DNA from 2 places in the Burkholderia lata genome. Region 1 is predicted to be linked to the other one. Evidence: riboswitches for the same ligand, from Rfam matches in the RefSeq annotation. Region 1 holds a riboswitch; the other holds the start of a gene.
What was found. Region 1 has a riboswitch for FMN ahead of ribB (3,4-dihydroxy-2-butanone-4-phosphate synthase). Riboswitches for the same ligand answer to the same signal wherever they lie in the genome.
Positions count from the first base shown of each region.

Region 2: linked by a shared signal. The riboswitch ahead of BCEP18194_RS30405 (6,7-dimethyl-8-ribityllumazine synthase) and the one ahead of ribB (3,4-dihydroxy-2-butanone-4-phosphate synthase) in region 1 are both predicted to bind FMN.

Region 1 is NC_007510.1:3,144,855-3,156,801, forward strand. Features, by position in the region: gene BCEP18194_RS20240 (fatty acid desaturase family protein) at 1-509, opposite strand, end outside; gene BCEP18194_RS20245 (LacI family DNA-binding transcriptional regulator) at 742-1,806, shown strand; gene BCEP18194_RS20250 (hypothetical protein) at 1,963-2,985, shown strand; gene BCEP18194_RS20255 (TIM barrel protein) at 3,026-3,853, shown strand; gene iolG (inositol 2-dehydrogenase) at 3,925-4,911, shown strand; gene BCEP18194_RS20265 (HAD family hydrolase) at 5,104-5,790, shown strand; gene ribB (3,4-dihydroxy-2-butanone-4-phosphate synthase) at 5,889-6,599, opposite strand; FMN riboswitch at 6,718-6,866, opposite strand; gene BCEP18194_RS20275 (helix-turn-helix domain-containing protein) at 7,061-7,762, opposite strand; gene BCEP18194_RS20280 (MFS transporter) at 7,994-9,169, opposite strand; gene BCEP18194_RS20285 (LysR family transcriptional regulator) at 9,314-10,246, shown strand; gene miaB (tRNA (N6-isopentenyl adenosine(37)-C2)-methylthiotransferase MiaB) at 10,464-11,837, shown strand; gene BCEP18194_RS20295 (PhoH family protein) at 11,867-11,947, shown strand, end outside.
Region 2 is NC_007511.1:1,715,601-1,727,547, forward strand. Features, by position in the region: gene BCEP18194_RS30395 (methyl-accepting chemotaxis protein) at 1-1,526, opposite strand, end outside; gene BCEP18194_RS30400 (TonB-dependent receptor) at 1,995-4,073, opposite strand; FMN riboswitch at 4,441-4,597, shown strand; gene BCEP18194_RS30405 (6,7-dimethyl-8-ribityllumazine synthase) at 4,664-5,173, shown strand; gene BCEP18194_RS30410 (MarR family winged helix-turn-helix transcriptional regulator) at 5,278-5,709, opposite strand; gene BCEP18194_RS30415 (alpha/beta hydrolase family protein) at 5,706-6,623, opposite strand; gene BCEP18194_RS30420 (ABC transporter substrate-binding protein) at 6,924-7,889, shown strand; gene BCEP18194_RS30425 (LLM class flavin-dependent oxidoreductase) at 7,942-9,036, shown strand; gene BCEP18194_RS30430 (ABC transporter substrate-binding protein) at 9,137-10,072, opposite strand; gene BCEP18194_RS42305 (amino acid ABC transporter permease/ATP-binding protein) at 10,107-11,897, opposite strand.

The DNA of each region.
Region 1 (11,947 bases):
ATCATCTTGCGCAGCTCGCCGGCCACATGCTTCAGCGCGACGAGGTTCAGCACGAGCGAGAGCCAGTCGGTCGGCTTCGGCGCCGCGATTTCCGGATCGCGCCCGACGACCAGCGTATCGGTGTGATGGCGCGCATGGCTCCAGCGCCACGCCGTCGCGCGGCGGAACACCTGGAACGACGCGACCTGGTACAGCACGTCGTTCATCCAGCGCGTGCGGAACGCGGTGCCGTGCCCGCATTCGTGCCAGCGCGAGTCGGCCGGGCTGCAGTAGAGCGTGCCGTACACGAAGAACGCGGGGATCGCCCACGCCGAATGCGCGCGCCATGCCAGCCACGCGAGCACGCCGCTGATCGCGATCGCCGCGTACCAGATCAGCGTGTCGCGGATCGCGCGCGCGTCGCCGCGCTGCATCAGCTGCTTCATCAGCGGCCGCGGCACCGCGCACCGGTACCACGCGGCGTTGACGAGCCCGGCCGCCTGCGCGCGCTCGCCGGCGCCGCCGATCATCCGGTATTCGTGACGGCGCGCCGCCGTGCGGTCGTGCGCCTGGTCGTCGAGATGAACCACGTGCGTCTCCTTGATTCCTTGTCCGTAGGAAGCGCGGCAAGCGCTTCGGCATGGAATCAAAATTAGGCCCGCAGCCTCCCCCGCTCAATCGAAACGTTGACGAAATTTCGCCATCGCTTTAGCGTTCCTCGCATCGCCACGTCTCGATGGCGACACCACGATGGAGACAACCATGGCAGGCGAATCCGGGCCGCGCTGGCGCAAGCGCACCGCGCGCTTCGACGAGATCGCGGCGCTCGCCGGGGTCAGCACGACCACCGTCGACCGCGTGCTGAACGAGCGCGGCAGCGTCTCGGCGCAGGCGCGCGAACGCGTGGTGGCGGCCGCGCGGCAGCTCGGCGTGCCGCGCCAGCTGCCCGACACGCGGCACGGGCTGATCCACGTCGACGTGCTGCTGCCGGACACCGACGCGGCGTTCTTCCGGCGGCTGCAGCTGGCGCTGCAGCGCTCGCTGCAGATGCTCGACCGGCGCGTGGTCGTGCACCGGACGATCCTGCCCGCCGCCGACGACGAACGCGCCGCCACGCTGATCGAGCGGCCCGCGTACCGGCGCGCGGCGCTGATCGTCACGGCGCGCGACACGGCCCGCGTGCGCGACGCGCTGGCCGGCGCGATCGCGCGCGGCGAGACCGTCGTCACGATGGTCACCGACATCGGCGGCATCGACCGCGTGCACTTCGCGGGCATCGACAACTATCGCGCCGGGCGCACGGCCGGCTACTACATCGGCCGCCTGGCGGCACGCCCGGGCCGCGTGCTGCTGCTCGGCGGGCGCATGGGCTACCGCGCGCACGCGGACCGGATGGCCGGCTGCCGCGACCAGCTCGCCGAAGCGTTCGCCGCCGTCCGCTGCAACGACGAGCCGGTCGAGACGCTTGACCAGGACGACCGCTGCTACCGCGCCGTGACGAAGGCGCTGCAGGCGCACGACGACGTGGTCGCGATCTACAACAGCGGCGCGGGCTCGGCCGGCATCGAAGCGGCGCTGCGCAAGGCCGGCGCGGCTGGCCGCGTCGTGTGGATCGGCCACGAGATGATCGACCTGCACCGCACCTTCATCGAAGCCGGCGCGATGGATCTCGCGATCGACCAGGACCCGGACGGGCAGGTGATTTCCGCGCTGCAGCACGTGCTGCATGCGTGCGGGATCGTCGAACAGCCGCCGCCGGCCGATCCGGTCGAATTCCGCGTGTTCTGCCCGGCAAACGTGAGGACGAGCGCCTACCTGCCGGCGTGAATCCCAACGCCCGGCACACCGTCTGTCGCGCCGCATGCGCGTTGCGAAAAAATCGACCGCCGCATTGGCGATTTTTCGTCAACGTTTGTCATGCAGCCCGCGCCCCGCATCCGTACATTGGGCAGCCAATCCCATGACAATGGCGGACAGGAGACGATGGCTGAACCGATCCTCATCGGCGTGAACCTCGACGGCGTGCTCGAACACGACGGCCTGCCGTTGCCCGCGCCCGCCGAACGCTTCCGGATGGCCGCCGGCGCCGGCGTATTCGACTACGTCGAAAAGAATCCGGCGCGCGGCGAAGACCTGTCGCCGTATTTCGCGCTCGTCGAACGTCATGCGCTGCCGATTCGCGTGATCGGCGGCATCTGGTGCGCGGGGCGCGATGAAGCACACGTCGCCGAGATCGTCGACGCGGGCGCGCGTTTCGGCAGCACGGTGCTCAACTGTCAGCTGTATGCGCATCACGCGGACGGCCATCCGCTGTCCGACCGCGAAGTCGCCGATTTCTACCTGCGTACCTACGAGCGCGGCGAGCGAGCCGGCTGCCTGCCGAGCGTCGAAGTGCACGTCGACATGTGGAGCGAGGATTTCACGCGCGTCGCACGCGTCGCGCGGCTTGTCGAACAAGCCGGCGTGCCGTTCCGGATCACGCTCGATCATTCGCACCTGCTGTTCAAGATCGGCAATCGCGCCGAGCTCGACGCATCGGGCATGCGCGACGCGGCCGACGACGGCCGCCGGTTGCTCGACCCGGCATCGCCCGACGCGCTCTACACCGACTGGATCGCGCGCGGCTGGGTCCGGCATGCGCATGCGCGCAGCGTGATGCCGAACAATCCGGACAACCCGTGGATGCGCCGCGCCGACGGCCGGCCCGGGCGCGGCATCCAGTATCCGTTCGTCGCACCCGCACCGGGCGCTTATCACGGCGCATGGCACGCGGCGGCGCTCGATACGTGGAAGGCCGCGCTGCACCAGTTGCTGCAATCGCAGGCCCACGCACAACCGGCGCGCGTCGAGCAGATCAGCTGCGAGTTCATCCCGTTTCCCGACTACGGCGGCGGCGCACGCTATTCGATCTTCGACAACAACGTCGCGTGCGCGCACTGGCTGCGCGACACGTGGCACACCCTCGCCGCGCCACCGACAGCCGACCTCGCGCGCACCGGCACCTGATTCGAACCCCGCCCCCCACTCGAACCCCAAGGACAGAACGATGACGCAGGCCTTCCATTTTTCGCTGAACCGGATGAGCGCACCACGCTTGCCCTTCGACCGTTACGTCGCGCTATGCCGGCGCCTCGGCGTCGACACGATCGAGATCCGCAACGATCTCGACGGCGTCGAGATCGCCGACGGCACGCCGGCCGTCGCCGTACGCGCGACGGCCGAAGCCGGCGGCGTGACGATCCTGACGATCAACGCGCTGCAGCGCTTCGAGCAATGGAACGCCGAGCGCGCAGACGAGGCGACCGTGCTGGCCGACTACGCGACGCAATGCGGCGCGCGTGCGCTGGTGCTGTGCCCGACCAACAGCCTGAGCGACACGCGCGGCGCGGACGAGCGCCACGCGGATCTCGTGAAGGCACTGAAGGCGCTCAAGCCGATCCTCGACGCGCGTGGCCTGCTCGGCTTCATCGAACCGCTCGGTTTCGAGGAGTGCGCGCTGCGCCGCAAGTCGGATGCGGTGAAGGGCATCTACGACGCGGCGGGCGAGCAGGTGTTCCGGCTCGTGCACGACACGTTTCACCACCACCTGTCGGGCGAGGACATCTTCTTTCCGAACCTGACGGGCCTCGTGCACATCTCGGGCGTCGAGGAAGACGACCTGCCGGTCGACCGGATGCGCGACAGCCATCGCGTGCTGGTCGGCGGCGCCGACCGGCTCGGCAATATCCGGCAACTGCGCGAACTGCTCGCGCGCGGCTATCGCGGCGCGTTCTCGTTCGAGCCGTTCGCAAACGAAATCGCCGAAGCCGACGACATCGAGGACCGGCTGCGTTCGAGCATCGACTACGTGCGCGGTGAGCTGGCGGCTCAATGACTGCCGCCACGGCGTGCGGTCGACTTGAACCACGCGCCGGCGGAAAACCACAACATCAACAGGAGAACGGAATGATCGAATTCGCGTTGTTCGGCGCGGGACGCATCGGCAAGATCCACGCGGCGAATCTCGCGCGCCATCCGGGTGCGAAGCTGAAGTACGTCGTCGACCGGCATGCGCCGTCGGCCGAAGCGCTGGCCCATGCGCACGGCGCGCAGGTGGCCGACGTAGAACGCGCGCTCGGCGATCCGGCGATTACGGCGGTCGTGATCGCATCGAGCACCGACACGCATGCCGACCTGATCGTCGCGGCGGCGAATGCGGGCAAGGCCGTGTTCTGCGAGAAGCCCGTCGACCTGACCGTCGAGCGCTCGCGTGTGTGCGCGGACGTCGTCCGGCGCAGCGGCGTGACCTGCATGATCGGCTTCCAGCGCCGCTTCGACCCGACGTTCGCCGCGCTGAAGGCGCGCGTCGAGCGCGGCGAGATCGGTGCGCCTGAAATGCTGGTCGTCACGAGCCGCGACCCGGGCGCGCCGCCCGTCGACTACATCCGCAGCTCGGGCGGCATCTTCAAGGACATGCTGATCCACGATTTCGACGTGTTCCGCTGGATCCTCGGCGACGAAGCGCAGACGCTGCACGCGACCGGCAGCTGCCTGACCGATCCGGCCGTGCACGACGCGGGCGACATCGATTCGACTGCCGTGACGATCCGCACGCGGCGCGGGCTGCTGTGCCAGATCAACACGTCGCGGCGCGCCGCCTACGGCTACGACCAGCGTTTCGAGCTGCTCGGCAGCCACGGGATGCTGCAGGCCGGCAACGTGCGGCCGACCGAGGTGAGCGCGTGGCTCGCGGCCGGCATCGCGACGGATGTGCCGGAGCCGTTCTTCCTCGAACGCTACCGGCATGCGTACGCGGCCGAGATCGCGCACTTCGTCGACGCGCTGCGCGACGGCACGCCGGTCCGCACGACGATCGACGACGGGCTCGCCGCGCTCGAACTGGCCGAGGCCGCGATGACGTCATGGAAAACGGGGCGCGTAATCGAGCTGTAACGTCACCGGTAGCAAGCGGCGGCACACCGCTCAAGCGGGTCGCCGCCGGACGATCGGCTGCACACCGGAACGGCCTGTAGCGAGCACGCCGTCGCATCGGGAAAATTTGCCGAAGCGTCGCGCGGCGTCGGCGTGAAAACACGTATGATGGCGAATTGATCTGCGTCGCCGACATCCCGCTTTTTCACCACCATGCTCGATCACCTCATCTGCGACTGCGACGGCGTGCTCGTCGACAGCGAAGTCATCGCCGACCGCGTCCTGCTCGACACGCTGTCCGCCACGTTCCCGAATCTCGATTTCGAAGCCGCCGCCAAGTCGGCGTTCGGCCAGCAGACGTCGCGCTTCCTGGCGGGAATCGAATCCCGCTTCGGGATCGAGATGCCGGCCAACTTCATCGAGACCATCGAGCACAACATCGAGAGCGCGCTGGCGCAATCGCTCGCGCCGATCTCCGGCGTGCGCGACGCGCTGCTGAAGGTGAGCCTGCCGGTGGCCGTCGTGTCGAACAGCCGGCTCGCGCGCGTGCGCAGCTCGCTGAAGCGTGCGTCGCTCACCGAGATCTTCGGCGATCGCGTGTTCAGTTCCGAGCAGGTGGCGCGTCCGAAGCCCTACCCCGATGTGTACCTGCACGCGGCGCACACGCTCGGCGTCGCGCCGGAGCGCTGCATCGTCGTCGAGGACAGCGTGTCGGGGTTGAATGCCGCACGTGCGGCGGGCATGAAGACGATCGCGTTCGTCGGCGCGAGCCACATCCCCGACAACTACGCGGACGCGCTGCGCGCGATGGGCATCACGCGAATCATGCGCAAGATGGACGAACTGCCGGCGTTCGTCGAAGCCGGCATGCGCGGCGAATTCGGCGACGTGCAGTCCTGATGCTTTTGACGGCCCGACCAGGCTGATCGGGCCGATCCGGCGTGCGCCGGTTCACGCACGCCGTGCCACGGGCGCGAACGCGCCCGCCTTCCTTTCCCTCAGGCCGGCTCGCAGCAGCGCTCGCGCGCGGCGGCCAGCGCCTCGCGGAACTCGACGAGTTCCGCGATCGTCAGCATCGGCAGCCCGTGCTGTTGCGCGAAACGCTCGACATCGTCGCCACGCGTCATCGTGCCGTCCGGATTCATCAGCTCGCACAGCACGCCGGCCGGCTTCAGGCCCGCGAGGATCGACAGGTCGACCGTGCCTTCGGTGTGACCGCGGCGTGCCAGCACGCCGCCCGGTTGCGCACGCAACGGAAACACGTGGCCGGGACGCACGATGTCGTGCGGCTTCGCACCTTCTGCGATGGCCGCGCGGATCGTCGTCACGCGATCGGCCGCCGACACGCCCGTATGCACACCTTCGCGTGCCTCGATCGATACGGTGAACGCGGTGCCGTTGCGGCTCTCGTTGGTCTGCACCATCGGCGGCAGTTCGAGCGCACGCACCGTGTCGTCGGTCAGGCACAGGCACACGATGCCGCTGCATTCGCGGATCAGCAGCGCCATCGTCTCGGGCGTGATGCGCTCGGCGGCAACGATCAGGTCGGCTTCGTTCTCGCGGTCGTGGTCGTCCTGCAGCACGACCGCACGGCCTGCGCGCATCGCTTCGAGCGCGGCGGCGATGCGCGGCGGCACCGGTTCGGAATCCAGCAACGGGAGATCGGCAAAGGCGTCGGCGGGTGCCGACGAAATGGACATCAAGGACATGTGAAACGCTCCTCGCGAATACGATTTGGGCGAAAAACGTTTCAGGGCATTGCAAACAGACAGAACGACAACCCGCTTCGCACGCATGGCGAAGCGGCCCTGACGGACATGACTATCTGCACATCTTCTCTCATCCGGACTATGACCGTCGGCTCTGGCATTCGACCAGATCTGCTGACCCCGCGCGGATGCGCGGGCGCTCGCGGGCTCGCCGGCTTACGCCAGCCTACCGCCGGTGGGGAATTTCGCCCCGCCCTGAAGACGCACTGATTGCCGGATGGGGCAACCCCATCTGCGGCGGGCCAAGCATACAACAGCTGCGCGCGCGGCGCAGCGAACACCCTCTAAAACCTTACTGACGACTCCGTCTAACGGCATCGTCCAAACGGCCGACGAACGACCCGCGATCGCGCCCGAACGACGCGAACGCAGCCCGCTTCCGTGCGACCTGCGTGGCCCGATCAGCCGGCCGCGTGCGCGGCATGTGCCGCGTGCGCCGCATCGGGCACCAGCCAGCGCGGCGGCACCTCGGGGCTCACCGTCACGCGAAACGCACGCGCTTCGCTGTCGCCCGGGTTGCGCAGGCTGTACGGCTGGTCGGCATCGAACACGATCGCATCGCCGGTGGCAAGCAACTGGCGGCGCTCATGCACGCTGACTTCGAGCGTGCCCTCGCTGACGACGAGGTTGACCGTCGTGCCGGGTGCACGGCGGGCGCCGGGCTCCGTATGCAGCGGCGCGATCCGCAGCTCGTGGAATTCGGCCGCGGCCGGCTCGCCTTCCGGGTACAGCGCGCGCGCCGAGAAGCGGCCGTTCGAGCTGACGACCCGCGACGCGCGCTCGGCCGCCAGATGCTCGAAGCCATTCACCGCATGGCGGCGCAGGAATGCGGCGACCGAGACCTTCAGCGCCGCGGCGATCTTGCAGAGCACCTTGATCGACGGCACGCTGCGCGCCGACTCGATCTGCGCGAGCATCGCACGCGACACGCCGGACAGCCGTGCGAGCGCATCGAGCGACAGTTGCCGCTCGGCGCGCAACCGCGCGAGGTTCACGCCAACGACCTGTTCGAGAACGTCGAGCGACGCGGACGCCCGCGCATCGGCGGCGTTGCCGGACTCGAAGGAAGACACGTCGCGCACGAGCGCCAGGGATGAAGACATAGCATTGCCTCCGGGCCGCTTGTGCAGCCCTGCGTATGGGGTAAGCCGGGATCGGAATCGGGTTGCGCCAGCAACGGCGCGTATCGAGACGCTATCACCCGGCCTTGCACCGGCAAACGAAGTTATCTTCACACCGTTATCAGCATCGCGGAGGAATGCGTTTCTCGCGACCCTTTTCCTGCCGCTATCGCGTCGCACGAGCGCCGCTCATTGCATCGCTCGTTACATCGCTCATTGCGCCGCTGGCGCCGCGCCGCGTGCCGGCCCGCGCGCGCCGAGCCGCATCGCGAACCACGTGACGACGAGCGCCGCGAACGTCACCGCGACGGCCACCCACGGCAACGCGTCGAGCGCGAGGCCGTGACCGAGCGCAAGGCCGCCGAGCCACGCGCCGAGCGCATTGCCGACGTTGAACGCGCCGATGTTCAGCGTCGAGGCGAGATGCGGCGCGCTCGCGGCCTTCTCGACCACGTGCGCCTGCAGCGGCGGCACCGTCGCGAACGCAGCGATCCCCCACACGAACACGGTCACGGCCGCCGCGACCGGATGGTGGCTCGTCCTGGCGAATACGACCATCACGGCCATCAGCGCGACGAGGATCGCGATCAACGACGGCATCAGCGCGCGGTCCGCGAGCTTGCCGCCGAGCGTGTTGCCGATTGTCAGTCCCGCGCCGAACAGCACGAGGATCAGCGCGACCGCACGCGGCGAATAGCCCGACACGGACTGGAGAATCGGCGCGATGTACGTGAACACGACGAACACGCCGCCGAAGCCGAGCACGGTCATCAACAGCGCGAGCCACACCTGCGGCTCCTTCAGCACGCGCACTTCGTGACCGAGGCCGACCGGCCCGCTGTCGTGGCGATTCGGCACGAGCGCGGCTACGCCGCCGAGCGCCAGCACGCCGAGCGCGGCGACGATCCAGAACGATGCACGCCAGCCGAGCAACTGGCCGACGAAGGTGCCGAACGGCACGCCGAGCACGTTCGACAGCGTGAGCCCCGTGAACATCAGCGCGATCGCGCTCGCGCGCTTGTCGGTCGGCACGAGCGACGCGGCGACCACCGCGCCTATCCCGAAGAACGACCCGTGCGCGAACGACGTGACGACGCGCGCGACCATCAGCATCGCGTAGCCGGACGCGGTCGCGCACAGCACGTTGCCGACGATGAAGATCGCCATCAGCAACTGCAGCGCGGCCTTGCGCGGCATGCGGCTCGTCAGCACCGCGAGCAGCGGCGCGCCGGCCGCGACACCGAGCGCGTAGCCGGTGACCAGCAGGCCGGCCGACGGCAGCGACACGGCCAGGTCGTGCGCGACTTCGGGCAGCAGGCCCATGATGATGAACTCGGTGGTACCGATGGCGAAGGCGCTGATCGCAAGCGCCAGTAACGGGATGGGCATGACGTTCTCCGGAAGGCGGCGGGCGCGGCGCCCGGTCGGTGCCGCACCGCACAAAAGGCAGGTTGTGCGCATTGTCCCGAAGATGCCTATATTTGATAATTGGCGTGGCATTTGAACCATTTTCAAATATTTCTGAAAAATCCCATGGATCGACTGGGCGATATCCGGCTGTTCGTCGAGGCGGCCGAGCTGGGCAGCCTGTCCGCCGCCGGGCGCAAGCTGAACCTCACGCCGGCCGCCGCGAGCGCGCGCCTCGCCAAGCTCGAGGCGGCGGTCGCCACCCGGCTGTTCGACCGCTCGACCCGGCAGTTGCGGCTCACCGACGAGGGCCGCCTGTACCTGAACGGCTGCCGGCAGGCATTGCAGGCGCTCGACGACGCGAACGCGCTGCTGCAGGCCGGCCGCAATGTCGTCGGCGGCCGGGTGCGGCTGTCGGCGACGTCCGATTTCGGCCGCCGCCGGCTGCTCGACTGGCTCGACGAATTCACCGCGCGCTACCCGGACGTGACGTTCTCGCTGACGGCGTCCGACTCGACGGTGAACCTGTGGCAGGACGAGATCGACCTCGCGATCCGCTTCGCCGCGCCGCCCGACGGCGCACTGATCGCCCGCCGGCTCGCCGCGGACCGGCGCGTGCCGTGCGCGGCGCCGTCCTTCATCGAGCGCCACGGCGTGCCGAACGACCCCCACGATCTGGCCCGCTTTCCGTGCAACGTGATCACGGTGGCGTCCGGGCCGATGAACACGTGGCGCTTCACGCGCGGCGACGACACGCAAACCTGCACGGTGCCGCTCGGCACCGCATTCGAGACCAACGACGGCGGCCTCGCCCGCGAGTGGGCGCTGCGTGGCCGCGGCATCGTGCTGAACTCGATCTGGGATGTCGCCGACGACATCCGTGCCGGGCGGCTCAAGGTCCTGCTGCCCGACTGGCGGCACCAGAGCGCGCCGCTGCACGCGATCTATCCCGGCAAGCGCTACATGGCGCCACGCGTGCGCGTGCTGCTCGACTTTCTCGCCGAACGCTTCGCGCGCGAGGAAGCCGCGCATGAAGACCTGTTGAATGCGTGCCGCTGACGGCCGGCACGCCACCATTCAAGGGTCGGAACGTGACGGACGGCGTCGCGCGGCCGCAACCCGCCGCCCGTCCCGACCAGCATGAAAAGCTATAATGGAAGGCTTTCCCGACGGCTTTTCATGCTGGCTGCGCGCGATCCGCGTGCAGCGCACGGCCGTCCCGATTCACCCTATAGACGACGCCCCCAGGTCAACCACTGCGAACGGCGAACCCCCCATGACCAAGAAAGTTTACGTAAAGACCTTCGGCTGCCAGATGAACGAGTACGACTCGGACAAGATGGTGGACGTGCTGAATGCGGCCGAAGGCCTCGAAAAGACCGATACGCCGGAAGACGCGGACATCATCCTGTTCAACACCTGCTCGGTGCGTGAAAAGGCGCAGGAGAAGGTGTTCTCCGATCTCGGCCGCGTGCGCGAGCTGAAGGAAGCGAAGCCCGGCCTGCTGATCGGCGTCGGCGGCTGCGTCGCGAGCCAGGAAGGCGCATCGATCGTGTCGCGCGCGCCGTACGTCGACCTCGTGTTCGGCCCGCAAACCCTGCACCGCCTGCCGCAGATGATCGACGCGCGCCGCGAGAGCGGCCGTGCGCAGGTCGACATCTCGTTCCCCGAAATCGAGAAGTTCGACCACCTGCCGCCCGCGCGCGTCGAGGGGCCGAGCGCATTCGTGTCGATCATGGAAGGCTGCTCGAAGTACTGCAGCTACTGCGTGGTGCCGTACACGCGCGGCGATGAAGTGTCGCGCCCGCTCGACGACGTACTGACCGAAGTGGCCGGCCTCGCCGACCAGGGCGTGCGCGAAGTCACGCTGCTCGGCCAGAACGTGAACGCGTATCGCGGCGCGCTGGCGGCCGGCTCGTCGGAAATCGCCGATTTCGCAACGCTGATCGAATACGTCGCCGACATCCCCGGCATCGAGCGGATCCGCTACACGACGTCGCACCCGAAGGAATTCACGCAGCGCCTGATCGACACCTACGCGAAGGTGCCGAAGCTCGTGAACCACCTGCACCTGCCCGTCCAGCACGGCTCCGACCGCATCCTGATGGCGATGAAGCGCGGCTACACGGTGCTCGAATACAAGTCGGTGATCCGCAAGCTGCGCGCGATCCGCCCGGACCTGTCGCTGTCGACCGACATGATCGTCGGCTTCCCCGGCGAGACCGAGGACGATTTCGACAAGATGATGGCGCTCGTGCACGAGATGAGCTACGACACCAGCTTCTCGTTCATCTACAGCCCGCGCCCCGGCACACCGGCCGCGAACCTGCACGACGACACGCCGCGCGACGTGAAGCTCAAACGCCTGCAACATCTGCAGGCGACCATCGAGGAAAACGTCGCGCGCATCAGCCAGTCGATGGTCGGGAAGGTCGAGCGGATCCTCGTCGAGGGCCCGTCGCGCAAGGACCCGAACGAACTCGCGGGCCGCACGGAGAACAACCGGGTCGTGAATTTCCCGGCGCCGCTCGCGTCGCACCCGCGCCTGATCGGCCAGATGATCGACGTGAAGATCAACCATGCGTACCCGCATTCGCTGCGCGGCGAGCTCGTGCTCGTCAGCGACGACGCGAGCGCGGCCACCCACTGACTGACGCTCAACAGGAACCCGACGCCACTTTGAAGCCGACCCAAGCACTGGAATTCGTCGCGCCGCGCGACGACAACGCGCGCCTCGCCAACCTCTGCGGCCCGCTCGAC
Region 2 (11,947 bases), on a different replicon from region 1:
GCAACCGTTTCGGACAGCTCGCGGCCCTGCGCCTCGAGCGACTTCGATGCGGCCGCGGCCTGCTCGACGAGCGCCGCGTTCTGCTGCGTCGTCTCGTCCATCTGCGTGATCGTCAGGTTCACCTGGTCGATGCCGCGGCTCTGCTCGGCCGATGCGGCCGCGATCTCGCCCATGATGTCCGTCACGCGCGCTACGGCCTGCGTGACGTCCGACATCGTCTTGCCGGCTTCGCCCGCGAGTTCGGACCCGTCGCGGATCGTCTGCACCGACGCGGAGATCAGTTCCTTGATCTCCTTCGCGGCCGTCGACGAACGTTGCGCGAGACTGCGCACCTCGCTCGCGACCACCGCGAAACCGCGACCCTGTTCGCCGGCACGTGCCGCTTCGACGGCCGCGTTCAGCGCGAGGATGTTGGTCTGGAATGCGATGCCTTCGATGATGCCGGTGATGTCGGCGATCTTCGACGAGCTGTGGCCGATCTCCGTCATCGTGTCGACCACGCGGCCGACCACCGAGCTGCCGCGCTGTGCGACGTCCGATGCGTTCGCGGCGAGCGAGCTGGCCTGTTGCGCGTTCTCCGCGTTCAATCGCACCGTCGACGTGAATTCCTCCATCGTCGCGGCGGTTTCCTGCAGCGACGCGGCCTGTTCTTCGGTGCGCTGGCTCAGGTCGAGGTTGCCCGACGCGATCTCGCCGACCGCGTGCGCGATGCTGTTCGACGAATCGCGCACGCGGCCGACGATGCCGATCAGCCGCTCGTTCATCGTTCGCAATGCGTCGAGCAGATCGCGCGTCTCGTCGTTGCCGCTCACGTCGATGCGGCTGCCGAGATCGCCGTTCGCGACCGTGCGTGCGACGTCAACAGCCGAGCCGATCGGCACCGTGATCTTGCGCGTCAGCCACAGGCCGCCGCATGCCGCGACTGCGACTGCGATCAGGCAGATGCCGGCCAGCAGGTTGCGCTCCATCGCATAGCGATCCGCGAATTGCTGCGCGATCGCGAGTTCGCGCTCATGCGTATAGGTCGCGTATGCGTCGGTGGCGCGTACCAGTTGCGCGAGCAGTGGGCGGCAGTTGTCGTCGATGTCGGCGGTCGCCTCGTCCTTCTTGCCGGCCTGCGCGAGGCCGACGATGCGCAGCGCGACGGGCCCGTAGCTGCCTTCGATGCGCACAATGTCGCCCACCAGTTCGCGCGCGCGATCGGAGGTATCGGTCGCGTTCGCCATCATGTCCTTGAGCTTCGCGAGATGGTCCTGCACGTCCTTGTGCGCCTGGTTCACCTCGGCCAGTTCGAGCTCGAGGTCGGACGGTTTGGTCACGAGTACGAGGTTGCGCGCGGCGATCGCGCGCCGGTCGACCGCGGTGCGGATTTGCGCGGAAAGGGTCGCCCGCGCATTGATGCCGTTCATGTAGCGGGAAAACTCGGCGTTCGTATCGGATAGCGCCTTGAGTGCCATGCCCGACACGATCACGACGACCGCGGCGAGCAGGCCGAAGCCGCCAAGGAGTTTTGTTTTGATGCTCATTCTGGCGATTTTCACAGTGTGCCTCTGTGCGTGTGGTTAGCGAATTGAAATTATTGTTCGACCAGATACGGGCTCGTGCCGGCATTAACGGGTATACCGGATGATTCTTTACCCGTTGAAAACCCTGATATTAGTTTTTTTAGCACTGAAAACCTTACCAGGCGGGCGTTCTTGATTTCGATCAAAACCCGCCAGCGCGCCCGTGATTCAAAGGTTTATACGTGGAATTTGAAACCGGTTTTATTGGGCGAAACAAAAAATGTCTGTTTGCTAATAATCGTCTGATGAATTTGATTCGATTTATGGATGAATAAAAGGATTTTTGTTGGACGCTAATTGGGGAGGGAACCGAGTGGCGGCATCGGCGTGTGCCGCGCGATTGGCGGTAATGGCCTATAAACGGATATTCGCGGCGGAGTGGGGGCGCCGGAAAGCGGCCCGCGGCGGGCGCCGCGGACCGTGAGAGGGTCAGAACGTGGTGCGCAACCCGGCCATCACGCTGCGGCCGCCTTCCGGTGCGAAGCCGCGCACGACCGAGGTCGAGTAGCGGATCTCCTGGTTCGTCAGGTTGTCGCCGCGCAGGTACGCGAGCCAGTGCGTCGGGCCGACGCGGAACTTGTAGGTGAGCATCACGCCGAGCGACGTGTAGCCATCCGTCGAGAAGTCGTTGTCGGGCACGCGATGCTGCGACCACGCATGCGTGACTTGCGCGCGCGCGCCGAACGGGCCGTAGCCGTAGTCGGCTGCGAGCGTCGCGCGCAGCGGCGCGATGCGCGGCAGCGGCTGGCCCGTGTCGACGTTGCGCGCATGCGTGTAGTCGGCCGTCAGCTCCAGGTCGACCGTATGGCCGCGCCGCGCGAACGCGCGCCACTTGCCGTCCAGCTCGATGCCGTAGAACTCGGCGCGCACGCCACGGTAGATCGCCTCGTTGAGCGAGCCGTCGGTACCGGGCGCGACCGGTTCGCCGTCGTCGTCCACGACGCGGCCCGTGTTGTACTCGGTCAGGTAGTTGGAGAAGCGGTTGTAGAACACGCCGACGCTGCCGCGATTCGGGCCGCTCGCGTAGCGCAGCGACAGGTCGGTCGACACGGCCTTTTCCTTCGACGCGTTCGGGTTGCCGATCAGGAACTGGCCGGTCGCATCGTGCGGGCCGTTCGAATACAGCTCGTAGAAGGTCGGCGCGCGTTCGGTGTACGCGACGTTGGCTGCCACCGACCACACGGGTGTCAGCGAGAACAGCGCGCCGGCCGACAGGCTGCCCGCGTTGAATTCGCGCGGCTGCGCCCCTGCGAATTTCTCGACGCCGGCGGGATCGGGATCGACCTTCACGTGCTCGAAACGGCCGCCGAGGCTCAGCTTGAGCGCCGGGACCACCTGCCATTCCTCGAGGCCGAACAGCGCGACGCTGTTCGTGCGCGTGGACGGCACGAGCATCTCGTCACCCAGCGCGGAGAACGTGTTCTGGCCGAACTGCACGCCGATCGCGCCTTCGAACGGGCCGATCTTGCGATGCGTTGCCTCGATGCGCGCCTCGTAGCCGCGATTGCGGAAGGTGGTCGCGGTCTCGCCGTTGTCGACTTCCTTGTGGCGGTAGTCGGTGTATGCGAAGTCGAATTTCAGCTTCGTGAACGGGCCGCTCAGGTTGCGCATCTCGGACGCGAGTGCAAGGCGTTCCTGGCGCATCCGCAGCCGCACGTCGCTTTCCGCGACGGAGCCGTAGTTCGATTCGTAGCCGCTGTAGGACAGGCCCGCGAAGCCGTCCGCCCACGTGTACGACGCGCCGACCGCGCCACCGTGCACGCGGCCGTCGCTGTTCGGTACGTTGCCGTACGGCTGCGGCGTGTCGGGGCCGTCGATCGCGCGTTGTGCGCTGCTGCGCGCGTAGCCGGGAATTCGCAGCTTGCTCGTTTCGCGGTCGAACGCGTCGACGTGGAACGCGAAGCGGCCGTTGCCGCCTTCGACCTGCGCGGCGCCCGCGCGTACCGAGTTCGCGCCGCCGTAGCGCGCGTCGAGCGCCCCCGTCACGCCCTGGATCGCTTCGCGCGGGATCCGGTTGTCGATCGTGTTGACGACGCCGCCTACCGCGTTGCCGCCGTACAGCAGCGCAGCCGGGCCGCGCACGATCTCGACGCGTTCGATCGACAGCGGGTCCTGCGGCACCGCGTGGTCGTACGACAGCGACGACGCATCGTAGGCCGCGACGCCGTTCTGCAGCAGCCGGATCCGGTCGCCATCCATCCCGCGGATGATCGGGCGGCCGACCATCGGCCCGTAGGTGGTGGTCGACACACCGGGCAGCCCGTTCAGCGTTTCGCCGAGCGAATCGGCCTGGCGGCGCGTCAGCGCATCGCCAGAAAGCTGGACGGTCGGCGCGATCAGTTCGCTGTCGCCGAGCGGGTTCGCGGTCACGAAGATCGGGGCGAGCGCAGTGGTCGGCGGCGTGCCGGACACGGCGGGTGGTTCGGTCTGTGCGTGCGCGACGGCGGCGAACAGGATCAGCGAAAGGGACGAGAGCGGGCGAAGCGGTAGACGAGGGAGGTCGCGCATGGTCGGTGAATCGGTTGGAATCGGATCGGATAACGAGCGATGCGAGTCACGGCTGGATACGATATATTGTTGCGTCAGCGACGCGCAGTGACCCGTTGGAACATGGCTCGGCGAGGCTCGGCCACCCAAAGTGGAACGGCGTCGGGCGGACGAGCACGCGAAATGATATGTTATATCATTTCAAATTCCAAGCCGAATGGCAGGTCGTCGCAAGGTTTCCGTCGGATCGGCGAAAAGGCGACTGGAGCGGCGAGCCGATCGCGGGAAAGGCGGGCCGTGGGTTCGTCCGGTGCACGGAACGAGCGGTGACGTCGAAGCGCCAGTGCGACGGGAGTGTGATAGATTTCCGGCGCGGCCAATGTGCCGCGAACGTTCTCGGGGCGGGGTGAAATTCCCCACCGGCGGTAATCGCGCGATTGCGCGTAGCCCGCGAGCGCTTGCCGGCACGCATGTGCCCGGCAAGGTCAGCAGACCCGGTTGGATTCCGGGGCCGACGGTCAAAGTCCGGATGAGAGAGAGCGGGGTTCGTTGCGTACGCAAGGTACGCGGCTTGTCCCTGTGCGCCCATTCAACTCACACAGGACCTATCGATGACCCAACTTGCTTCCCCCTCCCGCACTGCCGCTCCGCGTATCGCCTTTGTCCAGTCGTGCTGGCACAAGGAGATCGTCGACCAGTGCCGAAACGCGTTCGTCGACGGACTCGTCAATGCGAACCTGAGCCAGGCGGATTGCGATTTCTTCGAAGTGGCAGGCGCTTTCGAAATTCCGCTGCATGCCAAACTGCTCGCGAAAACCGGCAAATATGCGGCCATCGCGTGCGCCGGCCTGGTCGTCGATGGCGGTATCTATCGCCACGACTTCGTCGCGCAAGCGGTGATTTCCGGTCTCATGCAGGTGCAGCTCGAAACCGATGTGGTGGTGCTGTCGGCGGTGCTGACGCCGCATCATTTCCACGGGTCGGCCGAGCATGTCGGATTCTTCCACGAGCACTTTCTCGTGAAGGGCGCGGAACTCGCGCACGCGTGCGTCGATACGATCGGCAAGGTCGCGGCGCTGAAGGCGGGATCCGTGGCCGCTGCGCTGCCGCAGGCTGCCTGAGCCTGACCGGGTACGTGCCGCTGCGTCGTTTGCGCCGCGGCACGTGAGATCACGCGTACGGCGTGACTCGGAAGGCGGTGACGACACGGCGTCTTCGCCGCCGCTCAGCGTTCCACCGGAAACCGCTCCTGCAGCGCATGCAGCCAGCGCGCGACGACATCGAGTTCGTCGTCGGAAAACCCGTCGCACAGCTTGCCGTTGAGTTCGCGCAACAGCACGCGCGCACGCTTGAGTGCCGCGTGGCCTTCGTCGGTCAGGTATAACCGTGTCGCGCGGCCGTCGTCCGAATCGGCATGACGCGTGATCAGGCCGGCTTTCGCCATCCGGTCGGCGAGCCCCGTCATCGCGGACGGCGCAAGCTGCAGCGCGGCGCCGACTTCGCCGATCAGTGCGCCATCCTGTTTCGCGAGGCAGAACAGCACGCCGGCCTGCGCGGCGCTCGCACGCGTCTCGGTCTCCGCCTTGCGGTCGATCCAGCGCTGCACGCGCCGCTGGCCGATGTTCAACATGAAAAACAGTCGTCGGTCTTCGCTCAAGCTGGGTTCCCGGCTGCAATGGAAAGGGAAGGACGGCCCGCGGCTCGCGGCGTGTCGAGTGCCTGCGCGAGCCAGTCGGCCACGTCGGGCCACAGCACGGTGCCGGGGCGGCTGCGGAAGAAGCCCATGTGCCCGACCGGGCCGCTGCCCGCCGTGTGCGGATCGATCTGGCGGCGTTCGACCGCCGCGCGGGTCAGATAGCTTACCAGCAGCCCGATCGCAGTCGGGTTCGCCCACGGGTCGTCGTCGAAGCCGAGCGCGAGGATCGGCAACTGCTGTTTCGCGTAACGCTCGGCCGCGCCGAGTGTCGGATCGTCGAAGAAATAGTGCGGCAGCGTCGTCCAGCGGCTCCATTCGCGGAACACGCCGGCCGGCATGTCCTCGCCGAGCCCGAGCCGCTTGCCGGGCACATAGCCGAGCAGCGCCGACATCAGCGGGCCGAGCACGCGCAGGATCAGCCGCACCTTCAGGCGTTCGGCTGCCTGCGTGATCAGCCGTGTGCTGCCCGCATGCGCGGCGATGAGCACCGCCGCGCGCAGGTGCGGCGTCGCGGCCGACAGCCCGATCGCATGCCCGCCGACGCTGTGCCCGACCGCCAGCAGCGGCAATCCTTCGTACGCCTGCCGCGCCCACGCGGTCGCGCCGCCCACGTCGAGTTCCATCCAGTCGCGCATGCGGGCCTTCAGCGCGCCCAGGCGCGCGGGGCGAGATGCACCGATCCCGCGATAGTTGTAGGTAAGCGCTGCGAAGCCGCGTTCGGTCAGGAAGCGCGCGAAGCCCGCATACAACCGCTCCGGCACGGCCGTTGCCGGATGGATCAGCACCAGCGCGCGCGGCTCGGCGTCCGGCGACCACAGTGTGCCGCGCAGCGCGTAGCCGTCTGCGGCGGAAAACTCGATGGGTTGGGAGGTCATGGCCATCCTCGTCCGGGTAGTTATTTCGTATGCGAAATATAGTCCGTGATTTATTTCGCGCACGAAATATCTGTCGAGGATTCATTCGAACCGGGTTTCCATGAGCGCGACGGGCGGCATCCGGCGCTGCCGGTCAATTCATAAAATATTTGCATCTTTGCATAGAAGAATATTGCGTTTGTTTCATGATCCAGATCGACGTATCGTCACCGGTTCCATCCGTTCCGCCGGCCGCCCTGCACGGCGGACCACCGGGCGCCGCCGTCGTGCGGCCGCCCGCCAACCCTCCGGGAGATCACGTTGCTGAGCCGAATCGTCACGGCATTCTTGCTGGCGCTTGCCGCGCAGCCGGGCATTGCCAAGGACACCGTCACGCTGCGCGTCGGTGAACAGAATTACTTCAACATCCAGGCGTCGATGGAGGCGTCCGGCGTGCTGAAGGACCTGCCTTACACGATCGAGTGGAAGCATTTCCAGGCCGCTGCGCCCGTTGCCGAGTCGCTGAACGGCAACGCAATCGACGTCGGCTTTCTCGGCGATTCCGCGCTGCTCACGCTGGCCGCGCGCGGCGCGCCGGTGAAGGTGGTTGCCGTGTCGCGGCAGAGCCTCGACGGCGTCGCGATTCTCGTGCCGAAGGATTCGCCGGTGCGCACCGTGGCCGACCTGCAGGGCAAGACCATCGCCGTATGGCGCGGCGCGTGGAGCCAACAGCTCGTGCTGCGCGCGCTCGAACATGCGGGCTTGCGCGCGGACTCGGTCAAGTACGCGTACCTGATGCCGATCGATGCGACCAACGCGTTCGCGAACGGCTCGGTCGACGCGGTGTCGCTGTGGGAGCCGTTCGTCAGCACGCTCGCGTTGCGGCAGGGTGCGCGGCCCGTGACGACCGCGCAGGGGCTGATGCCGGCGCTGAGCTTCGTTGCCGCGAACGAGCAGGCCGCCTCCGGCAAGCGCGCCGAGATCACCGATTTCCTGCGACGCGTGGTGGCCGCGCGCCAGTGGGTCGACAGCCATCCGCGCGAGTACGCGGACCTGTGGGCGAAGCGCGCGAAGCTCGAACCCGACGTCGCGTATCGCTGGCTCAACAACGCGAAGCAGCGCGTCGGCCCGGTCGACGAGACGGCCGCGAAGGATGCGCAGAACACGGCCGACTTCCTGCACAAGGCCGGGGTGATTCCGGCGGCGTACGACACGTCGAAGCTGCTCGACCGCTCGTATGCGGGCGCGTTCGCGGCGCCTGCGCAGAAGACGGCCGCCGCGCAGTAAGCGGGCCGTCCTCGACACGATTTCCGATCGACAACCACAAGGACACCCCGACATGCCTGTCGACATCATCGGCATGATCACCGCGACACCCGGCGCGGAGGTCGACGTACCGGGCGGCGCAGCCGTCCAGCCCGACTATGTGCGCCGCTTCGCGCAGGCGCACGAGGCGGCCGGCTTCGACCAGATCCTGGTCGGCCATTTCAGCAATGCGGCGGACGGCTTCATCGTCGCGTCGTTCGCGGCCGCCGCGACCGAACGCATCCGCATCCTGCTCGCGCACCGGCCGGGCGTGATCGTGCCGTCGGCCGCCGCACGGCAGATCGCGACGCTCGACGTTTTCAGCGGCGGCCGGCTCGCGCTGAACGTCGTGTCGGGCGGCGACGATGCGGACCTGCAGCGCGACGGCGATTTTGTGCCGCACGATGCGCGCTACCGTCGCACCGGCGAATATCTCGACGTGCTGAAGCGGATCTGGCAGGCCGACGCGCCGGTCGACCACGACGGCGCGTTCTACCGGCTGCGCGGCGCGTCGCCGCTCGTGAAGGGCGCGCAGCGGCCGCATGTGCCGATCTATTTCGGCGGCTCGTCGCCGGCCGCACTGGCGGTAGCGGGCGAGCATGCGGACGTCTACATGACGTGGGGCGAGCCGCTTGAGTCGGTGCGCGAGCAGGTCGCGCGGGTGCGGGCTGCCGCCGCGCCGTTCGGGCGGGCGCCGCGCATCAGCGTGTCGTTCCGGCCGATCGTTGCCGACACCGAGGCGGCTGCATGGGAGAAGGCCGAGGCGATTCGCGAACGCGTGCGCGCGGCGCGGCTCGCGAACGGCCAGCCGATCGCCGGCCATGCGCCGCAGAACGCGGGCTCGCAACGGTTGATGGCCGCCGCCGCGCAGGGCGACGTGCTCGACGAGCGGCTGTGGATGGGCGTTGCGAACCTGACCGGCGCGCGCTGGAATTCGACCGCGCTGGTCGGCACGCCCGAACAGGTCGCGCGGGCGCTCGGTGCGTATTACCGCCTCGGCGTGTCGACGTTCCTGATTCGCGGGTTCGATCCGGTGGACGATGCGCTCGATTACGGGCGCGACCTGATTCCGGCGATTCATGCGCAGGTCGCGGAACTCGACCGGTATCACGCGGCGGTGTCGGCGTAGGCGCCGCGTTAGATCCAATGATGCTGTTTCGACGCGCCCCGGCATTGCCATCATGGAATGCCGGGGCGATGTCATGTCGGGCATCGTCCCGTCGACGCGCTCAGAACGACGGCAACCCCGGCGGATTGGTCTCCGCATGCGCGATCGCCTCGCTCTGCAAACCCCAGCGCGCGAGCGCCTGCCCATAGCGGCCACTCCCGATCAGCGCGTTCGTCGCGAGCGTCAGCGCGGGCGCGAGCCCGCTGCCGCGCCGCGTCGCGATCGCCACGTCGGCATTGGCCGGCCAGCCCGCATTGACGACGCCGACGAGGCGGATCTTGCCCGTGCGCGCGGCCTCGTACGCGAGCGACGCATTCGGGTTCAACTCCGCATCGGCGCGGCCCGACAGCAGCGCGACGCGCGACGCCGCATCGTCGTCGAAATAGAGCAGCTCGGCCGGCTTCAGCCCCTGCGCCACGTTGCGCTTGTTCCACTCGAGCAGGATGCGCTCCTGGCTCGTCCCCGCGCCGGTGATGATGCGCAGGCCGGCGATGTCCTTCGGCCCGGCGATCTTCGCGATCGGGCTGCCGGTGCGCACGTAGAAGCCGTGCAGCCCGAGCCGATAGGTCGTGAAATCGTATTTTTCCTTGCGCTTCTCGGTCACGCCGACGTTCGAGATCACCGCGTCGTACTTGCCGGACGTCAGCCCGAGCGGCCAGTCGGCCCACGCGATCGGCAGCAGCACGAGCGTGCGGCCGAGTGCGTCGGCGACGAGCTGCGCATAGTCGGGATCGGCGCCGACCACGGTGCGCGCGTCGGTCGCGTAGGTCGACACGGGCGGCGCGTGTGGTGAGATTGCGACCGTGAACGCGCCGTCGCGTACCCAGCGATAGCCCGCTGCCTCATGAACGGCTGCGTCATCGCGTGTGGCGCGAATGCGGCCAGCCTGGCGCGGATCGAGGTCCGCGGTCGCGGCGGCTGCATGTGCCGCGCGCCATGCAAGGGTGCCCGCTGCCGCGACCATCGCGGTGGTCATGAACCGGCGTCGGTCGTTCATCGTGCCGCACCTCGCAGGTCGGGAACTGCGCGCATCACAGCACCCTCGACAGGAACGCGCGCGTCCGCGGATGCGACGGCGCATCCAGCACGACGGCCGGCGCCCCGGCTTCGACGATGCGCCCGCGCTCCATGAACAGCACGTTGTCGGCGACTTCGCGCGCGAAGCCGATCTCGTGCGTGACGATCACGAGCGTCGTGCCCGAACGCGCGAGTTCCTTGATCACGTCGAGCACCTCGTTGACGAGCTCGGGATCGAGCGCCGACGTCGGCTCGTCGAACAGCAGCACCTTCGGGCGCAGCGCGAGCGCCCGCGCGATCGCGACGCGCTGTTGCTGGCCGCCGGACAACTGGCGCGGGTATGCATCGGCTTTATCCGCGAGACCGACACGTACGAGCAGCGTGCGGGCGATACGCTCGGCGGCGTCGCGCGTGATGCCGCCCACGACGACCGGCGCCTCGACCAGGTTCTCGAGCACCGTCAGGTGCGGGAACAGGTTGAAGTTCTGGAACACCATCCCGACGGCCGTGCGCCGCGTCAGCACGTCGCGTTCCTTCAGCTCGTAGAGCACGTCGCCGTCGCGGCGATAGCCGATCAGTTCGCCGTCGATGTCGATGAAGCCGTCGTCGACGCGTTCGAGATGGTTGATTGTGCGCAGCAGCGTCGACTTGCCCGAGCCCGACGGCCCGATGATCGCGGTCACGCTGCCGCGCGGTGCGACGAACGAGACGTTGTCGAGCACGCGTTGCATGCCGAACTGCTTCGATACGCCATGCACGGCCACTTCGCCACCGGCGCGCGGTGCGACGGCGGTCGCGGTGTCGCTATCGCCGTGAGCCTGCGCGACCGATGCGGTGTGACGGGACGCGACACGCCGCCACAGCACGCCGAGGCGCGCAAGCGCGAACGTGATGACGGACGGCGGCGGGTTGCGCAGCGCCCCGCGCGCATAGTGCCGCTCGACCTGCACCTGGATGGCCGACAGCACGGTCAGGATGATCAGGTACCAGACGGTGGCGACCATCAGCAGCGGAATCACTTCGAGATTGCGGCGGTAGATCACCTGAACCGTATAGAACAGCTCCGGCATCGCGAGCACGTAGACCATCGACGTGCCTTTCGCGAGCATGATCAGGTCGTTGAATGCGGTCGGCAGGATCGCGCGCATCGCCTGCGGCAGCACGATCCGCGTGGTCTGGCGGCCGCGCGGCAGCCCGAGCGCGGCGGCCGCTTCGAGCTGGCCCTGGTCGACCGCGAGAATGCCGCCCCGGATCACCTCCGCGGAAAACGCCGCATGGTGCAGCGTGAGGCCGAGCACGGCCGCGAGGAACGGGCTGATCAGGTCGGTCGTCGGCGTGTCGAACCACACGATGTCGGTGAACGGCACGCCGAGCCGCACGTGCTCGTACAGGTAGCCGAGGTTGTTCAGGATCAGCAGCAGCACGATCAGCGGAATCGAGCGGAACAGCCACACGAACGTCCACGCGCTCGCCGACAGCAGCCGCGATCGCGACAGCCGGGCCAGCGCGACGAACGCGCCGAGCACGAGGCCGGACACCGCGCCGAGCAGCGTCAGCACCAGCGTGCGCGCGAGCCCCGACAGCACCGGCGGCGACAGGAACCATTCGGCGAACACCGGCCAGCCCCATTGCGGGTTGCCGAGAATCGAATGCAGGACGATCGCGATCAGCGCGACGGCGAGCACGGTGCCGGCCGTGCGCGAACGGTGGCGCGCGGGCACGATCCGGAAACGCGTGGCGGCGTCGCGCGCGCCGGGGGAAGAGAGCGGCGGCAGCGCGCCGCCGAGGTGGGTCGTGTCGCTCATGTCGGTGGAAATCCTCGAATCGGTCGGGCGGGCGGGCGCGCCGCGCACGG